One region of the Clostridium fungisolvens genome, then DNA from elsewhere that is predicted to be linked to it. Evidence: riboswitches for the same ligand, from Rfam matches in the RefSeq annotation. Region 1 holds a riboswitch; the other holds the start of a gene.
What was found. A riboswitch is a leader RNA that binds a small molecule or an ion and turns the genes downstream of it on or off. The one in region 1 is predicted to bind thiamine pyrophosphate.

Region 1 (3,735 bases):
GAAGGTATCTTGTACTATATCTTCAGCATTGTCTTGGCTGCAACCCAGCTTTATCAAATACTTATGAATGAGCTTCATTTTTTGCTCAAACATCTCGTTAATTAATCCATAGCTCATTCTTTCCTCCCTCTATAAAGTAAATATTTTCGGTAAAATTTAAAATTATCACCCTGTCTAAATATAGCCATAATTTTATTTCCTTTAATTTGAAGCGCTTCATTAAGTAATACTTATACCCAAATACAAACAATAATCTTATAAAAAGTTAGATTTTTACAACTCACCCTTATGGTTTTAATTTAGGTATCTATTACTAAGACGTTCTATGTTCAAATATGTATACAATTATTTTACATGAAAAATTTGCTGAAGCGAACTTTTATCAGCGAGTTTTTTTGTGCATCTGCCTTTCTGAATGTATATGAGGAAAATAGGCAGGCGAATAAGTTTTATTTTTTTTACTGTATAGCCATAAAAAGCTCCTAAAAACATTGAAACTCCCCATTTTTGCTAGCTTGAAAATTCTATATTTTCTTATACCGAAAAAAGGATAATAAAGAAATAAAAATTATATTTCCTTATTATCCTTCTAATTTAATTGATTTTCGCTCACTATTTCCTGGAAAATATATCCATACATTGAGGATTATATACACTTTTCCTTAAACAGCAACTCTTTATTTATTAATAAGCTTACAAACAAGCCAAAGTTATATCAATTCCTTCAATTCCTTCGCAGCTAAAGTTATTTCATCTTTACCTAAAATATCCGATATTACAGCTACCCCTTCGATATTTGCAGGTTTAAGAAGTGCTACATTTTTTGATGAAATACCTCCAATAGCTACAACCGGAATAGATACACTTTCCTTTATTGCTTTAAGTAATTCTATAGATACTGACTTTGCATCATCCTTTGAACTTGTTGGAAATACAGCTCCTACACCTATGTAATCAGCTCCATCTTTTTCCGCCTTTTTAGCTTCTTCAATAGTTGAAGTAGACACACCAACTATCTTATCCTTTCCAACTATTTTTCTCACTACTTCACAAGGCATATCACTTTGTCCTACATGAATTCCTTCAGCGTCAACTGCTAATGCAATATCGATTCTATCATTTATTATAAGAGGGACCCCGTAACTGCTTGTAACTTCTTTAACCTTTAAGGCTACCTTATAAAAATCAGAAGTAGTTATATCTTTCTCTCTAAGCTGAACTAGAGTTGCGCCACCCCTTATTGCATCTTCAACAGCAACAGCTATATCTCTTCCTTTTAATATTCCTCTATCCGTAACTAGATAAAGCTTGTAATCTATATTACTCTTCATTTATTCTTCCTCTTTCAATTATTACATCCTCATTTAGATTGTATATGCCATCTATTATTCTTGATTTTAATGTACCCGTACTTTCATTATTCTTATCTAGATTTTCGTATGCTACTTCTCCTGCAATGCTCATAGAAGTAATACCTGCAAGAGCTGCTATAAGAGCACTGTCTGTTGCCCCCAAGTATGAACCAATTAGTGACGTACACATACAACCAGTCCCTGTAATTTTAGCCATAATCTTATGTCCATTATGTGCTGTATATAGTGTATTTCCATCTGTTATGATATCCACTGCTCCAGTTATTGCAACTACTGTATTTAACTTCTTTGCAAAGTTTTTCGCCACTTCTTTTGCTATTGTAAACTCATCAGCATTTTCGTCTATAGTTTCTCCTGAGTCTACTCCTTTAGTTTGAGTTTCTATACCGTATAAAGTCTTTATTTCTGAAAGGTTTCCTCTTACAACTGATAACTTTACTTCATTTAATATTCTCTTTGCTACTTCTGTTCTATAAGCTGTTGCACCAGCACCAACTGGATCTAAGACAACAGGAATATTTAACTCGTTAGCTCTTTTTCCGCCTTCAAGCATTGCTTCCACAGTTCTGCTATTTAAAGTTCCAATATTTATAACGAAAGCTGAAGCAAGTGATACCATGTCACGTACTTCGTTGATATCATCAGCCATTACTGGTGATCCACCTATTGCTAAAGTTATATTAGCACAATCATTTACAGTTACATAGTTTGTTATATGATGTACTAAAGGAGTTTTCTCCCTTACGTTGTTTAATGCTTCTGAAACCTTTTTATTTATTCCCATTTGTTAATCTACCTCCAGGTTAATATTATTTTATTTAGCAATTATTCATCTAGGACTTCTTTACATTAGCCCTTATACTTGTCCAAAATCAATGCATTTACAGTTTCTTATGCATCTGCCTTCCAGAATATATATGAGAAAAACCTGGCAGACGAATAAGTTTTAATTTTTATTGTATAGCCATAAAAAATTACAAGATCATTGAAAGCTATAGGTTTAGCTAGCTTTAAGGTTCTATAATTTCCTATACAGTAAAAAAGCACAAACCCATAGGATTTGTGCTTAAATTAACATTTCAAATAAACAACTTCCTACGCTGGCATTACCCAGTTCAGGTTTTAGGGTCAAAGAATTGCGGTTCTTAATCTCAGTTGGCCAAATCCAACACCCCTGTGTTAAGGATGTACTACTTCAATCGGAAAATCATTTTCAAAGCACGTAGTTTTATGTCATACTCTTTCAAAAATTAAACTCCAATGAAAGTAATATATCTCTAAGTATTTATTAAGTTTTATAAAATCATCATAACATATCAATATATTTCCTTCAAGTAATTGATGAAAACATTAAGATTATTATTACTAATTAACGTTTCTTTGCTTCAGCAGCTTCTGCATTTGCTTTTGTAACATGAACAGTGCCATGTGGATGTTGAGGAGGTGCATAAATGGAATATAGTTTAAGAGGTACATTCCCTGTATTAATTACATTATGCCATGTACCAGCTGGAACCATGATTGCAAATTCATCTGCCACATTTGCTTGAAAATCCATTTTCTCTTTAGTTTTTCCCATCCTAACAATCCCTTGTCCTTGTTCAATTCTTAAAAATTGATCAACATTAGGGTGAATTTCAAGTCCTATACTATCTCCGATATCAATGCTCATTAAAGTAACTTGAAGATGTCTACCTGTCCACAGAGCAGTACGGAAAGTATTATTCTGTTTTGTGGCTTCATTAATATTAACAGTATAAGGTTGTGGACCATAGTCTTTTAGGGTAACTGGACTTCCACCGCCAACAGCAGTTGGTTGTGGTGCATCAGCTCTAAATCCATATACCTCTTCATCATTGAAAGGAACATAATATGAATCAAAATCTCTATTCTCCTGATTATGGTATGGATTATGGTACTGATTTTGGTATTGATTATAATGTTGATGATGATACATTGGTGTATTATAGAGATGATTAAAAGGATAAATGTAATAGCCATAGTACATATTGTATGGATTATACATGGCCATGTTATTAAAATAAGGATTTGGGTAACCCCAATAATTATTATACATGTTATTCCTTCTTTATATAATTTTACAGAATTATATTATGTTATAATTCTGAATATGTGCATGTATACACTTCAAATAAAAGTTTTTATAAAACCTTTAATAGGCTTTATTATACTTAAAATTAATAAATTTTGTTGTCACTAAAATTCTATCCTATGTAATAAAAAGAAGAACCCAAACGTCGTAGGATTCTTCTTATTTTATAATTCAACTATTCTATTACTAAAATTTCCAAGCTCTTTTTAAAAAGCATAATTATCCTCAAACAAATCGCTAAGGCCATCA
Region 2 (3,735 bases), 1.4 Mb from region 1:
TAGCGATTTAAGACTTAGAGAATCTATTGATATTGCTAGGGAAAAAGGGATAAAGATTGAATTCAAGGAAAAATATCTAGGAGAAGTTCATCCAAACACAGTTAAATTTGTAATAAAGGATGAAAATGATAGAATTTCTGAGATAACAGGCTCTTCGATTGGTGGAGGAAGTATTGTAATAACTGAAGTAAATGGCCAGGAAGTTAACTTTACAGGTCAGTATCCAACGGTAATAATATCTCATAGAGATGTTCCTGGAGCAGTATCTAAAGTATCATCAATTCTTTATGATAATAATATAAACATAGCTTTTATGAGCGTATTTAGAACTACAAAGGGTAAGGCAGCTACAATGATATTTGAAGTTGACAGCATTCTTACAGATGAAGTTGTAAAAGAGATAAAGCAGGTAGAAGCTGTTGATAATGTTATAAAAATAAATCCAGTTAAGGCTTAAATATAAATTAATCCTATTAGGGAGGGAAAAACAAAAGATGGTTAGGAATGGGGAAGAACTTATTAGTTTATGTAAAAAGAATAATTGGACTATTAGCGAATTTGCAATTCAATCAGAGATGGAGAGAAGTGAGTCTACCAGAGAAGCTATCCTTGAAGAAATGATGAAAAGCCTTAGGGTTATGATTGAAGCAACTGCTGAAGGTTGCGAAAAAGAAGTACATTCAGTAAGTGGTTTGATTGGTGGAGATGGATACAAGCTTCAAAATTACTTAAAGCAAGGGAAGAGCTTAACTGGAGATGTTATGGTATCTGCTATGGCAAAGGCTATATCCTGTGCTGAAGTAAATGCATCTATGGGAAGAATTGTTGCGTGTCCTACAGCTGGTTCTTGCGGAATACTTCCTGCAGTACTTCTTACTGTGGGAGAAAAATTACAATTATCTAATGAGAAGTTAGTTGAGGGATTATTTGCAGCAGCAGCTATTGGTAGCATAATAGCTCAAAATGCAACAGTGGCTGGTGCAGAAGGTGGATGTCAGGCTGAATGTGGCGCTGCAGCAGCAATGAGTGCGGCGGCAGTTGTGGAACTAATGGGTGGGACACCTGAAATGAGTTTAGATGCAGCTGCTATAGTTATAAAGAACATACTAGGACTCGTATGTGACCCTATAGCTGGACTTGTTGAAGTTCCTTGCGCAAAGAGAAACTTCGCAGGAGCAGTGAGTGCTTTAACTACTGCTGACTTGGTTATGGCAGGAGTGAATTCAAAGATACCTTTTGATGATACTGTGGATGCTATGTATAGAGTAGGTAAGAGTTTGCCGAGCGAACTTAGAGAGACAGCTCAAGGTGGTTTAGCTGTTACTAAAACTGGTTTAAAACTTAAGAAACAAGTCTTTGGTGATGAATAAGAATATTTAGGAAAGTAAGCAAGAATCAATGTTTAAGCTAGGATTGGTAGTGATGAAAATAGTGACAATCTATAGCTTTTATGTTAAGATAATTTATATTAAAAAATAAATAATAATCTGTGCTAGAGGGGCTGGTTATGCCGGCTGAGATAGAGAACGATATTCTCTGACTCTTAACACCTGAACTGGTTAAAGCCAGCGTAGGGAAGCAACAATAATTTTGTTAATTAATGCAGCTTTCTAGCTGCATTTTTTTGCTGTATAGTAAAGTATAAAGTTTCTAAGTTAACTAAACCTAGGTATTTAAAGTGTCTTAGAAATTTATTATGGATATAAGCAAAAAACAGAGTTTATATGATTCCTTCACAGATTAAAAGAAGGAGGCTTTTTTATGAAACAAAGTAGTGCTAATGTAAAAAATAATCAGAGTATGGTATATAAGTTAACCTTAAGTGGTTTATTTATTGCTTTTGGTACAGTTACAGGATCAGTTTTCTATATACCATTTTTAGGCGGAAAGATGTTTCCGGTTCAACACTTTTTAAATGTAGTTGCAGCAGTAGTACTTGGACCTTTCTATGGAGTAGCTAATGCTTTTTGCATCTCGCTACTAAGAAATATTTTAGGGACAGGTTCCATACTAGCATTTCCGGGAAGTATGGTTGGAGCTTTTTTAGCAGGAATAGTTTATAAGAAATTTAAAAATATATACCTTACAGCTGTAGGTGAGTTCGTAGGAACAGGAATACTAGGAGCCTTAATAGCATACCCAATGGCTACAATGATATTAGGTAAAAAGGTAGCTGCTTTTGCATATGTGTTCCCATTCTCATTAAGCTGTGCTGGAGGAGCAATCCTTGCAGTAATATTATTATCAGTACCAGTTATAAGAAAGGTGATCAAAAGGGAGGCATTATAAATGATAAGAAAGGCACTTACAATAGCAGGTTCAGATACTTGTGGAGGCGCTGGAATTCAAGCAGATATAAAATCATTTTCAGCTAATGGAGTTTATGGAATGAGTGTTATAACTGCAATAACCGTTCAAAATACTCAAGGTGTTTTTGGTATACAGGATGTTAACCCAGATATAATAGAGAAGCAAATAGAAGCTATATTCGATGATATTGAAGTTGATGCTATAAAGATAGGGATGGTATCTAAAATAGAATCAATTAATGCTATAGCATCCGCTCTAAAAAAGATAGATAAATTACCACCAGTAATTTTAGATCCAGTAATGGTTTCAAAAAGTGGATTTAAGCTTCTTTCTGAAGATGCAAAAGAAACTCTTATAAAAGAGCTATTTCCATTAGCGGAGGTTATTACACCAAATATACCAGAGGCAGAAGAAATTTTAGGATATCAAATAACAAACTTTGAAGAAATGTATAAGGCTGCGAAGGATTTAAAAGAATTAGGACCTAAATATGTTCTTGTCAAAGGTGGACATCTTGAAGGAGATGCTATAGATTCTTTATTTGATGGAGAAAAGCTCATAAGCTTTAAGCAGGAAAGAATAAACACAAAAAATACGCATGGTACTGGATGTACATTATCTTCAGCTATAGCAGCTAATGTTGCAAAGGGCATGAGTATGGTTGAGGCAGTAGAGGAAGCTAAAAAGTATATAACAATAGCTATTGAACACAGTATAGAACTTGGTAAAGGGGTAGGACCAACTAACCACTTTTATGAGCTTTACAGAAAAGCAGGTCTAAATAACGAATAAAAATATTTATAGTTGGAATTTCTATAAATAATCTTAGATAAATTAAAGGCGATGCAATTAAACATGTTGAAATTAATTGCTTATTCATCCGATGCTTTAATGAGCTTACGCAAAGAATTAATATGATTTTGTCATATTCCATGGCTAAAACTGTAAACTCACTACGTTCGAACAGTACAGTTTCTTAACGCCATTCCATTTGAAAAAATCATTTAATTCTAGCGGCTTGCTCATATAGCATCTACTGCATAACCAATTAATTTCAATAATATTATTAAACACTGAAAATATAACAAAAGTATAAGATAAATAATACAAGTCAATAATTAAAGATAAGATGAATCAGTTTATTTATAAGTAAGCTGATTCATTTTTACTATATAAAAAACTATAAAACTTTCAGGAAGATTGCTTCACAACTTTTCTATGTTAGTATAAATTCATACAATTATTTTCTTATAGAAATTGGATTGTATAAAAAGTATAATTAAAGGTATAAATGTGACAAGAGAAGAGGTGCCAGATGGATAATTCACTAAAGGTATTAAAAAAAGTATTTGGTTTTTCTAGTTTTAGAGAAGGACAAAGAGAAATAATACAAACCATATTAAGTGGAAGAGATGTATTTGCTGT

Region 2: it holds a riboswitch for thiamine pyrophosphate, as region 1 does, so the genes downstream of both, thiW (energy coupling factor transporter S component ThiW) here and thiM (hydroxyethylthiazole kinase) in region 1, are expected to answer to the same signal.

The regions. Positions count from the first base shown of each region.
Region 1 is NZ_BLZR01000001.1:1,908,257-1,911,991, reverse strand. Features, by position in the region: gene bsdtw1_RS08095 (RNA polymerase sigma factor) at 1-117, opposite strand, end outside; gene thiE (thiamine phosphate synthase) at 711-1,331, opposite strand; gene thiM (hydroxyethylthiazole kinase) at 1,321-2,157, opposite strand; TPP riboswitch at 2,448-2,559, opposite strand; gene bsdtw1_RS08080 (cupin domain-containing protein) at 2,743-3,450, opposite strand; gene bsdtw1_RS08075 (FtsZ/tubulin family protein) at 3,693-3,735, opposite strand, start outside.
Region 2 is NZ_BLZR01000001.1:476,266-480,000, forward strand. Features, by position in the region: gene sdaAB (L-serine ammonia-lyase, iron-sulfur-dependent subunit beta) at 1-457, shown strand, start outside; gene sdaAA (L-serine ammonia-lyase, iron-sulfur-dependent, subunit alpha) at 495-1,370, shown strand; TPP riboswitch at 1,485-1,594, shown strand; gene thiW (energy coupling factor transporter S component ThiW) at 1,762-2,289, shown strand; gene thiD (bifunctional hydroxymethylpyrimidine kinase/phosphomethylpyrimidine kinase) at 2,290-3,102, shown strand; gene recQ (DNA helicase RecQ) at 3,626-3,735, shown strand, end outside.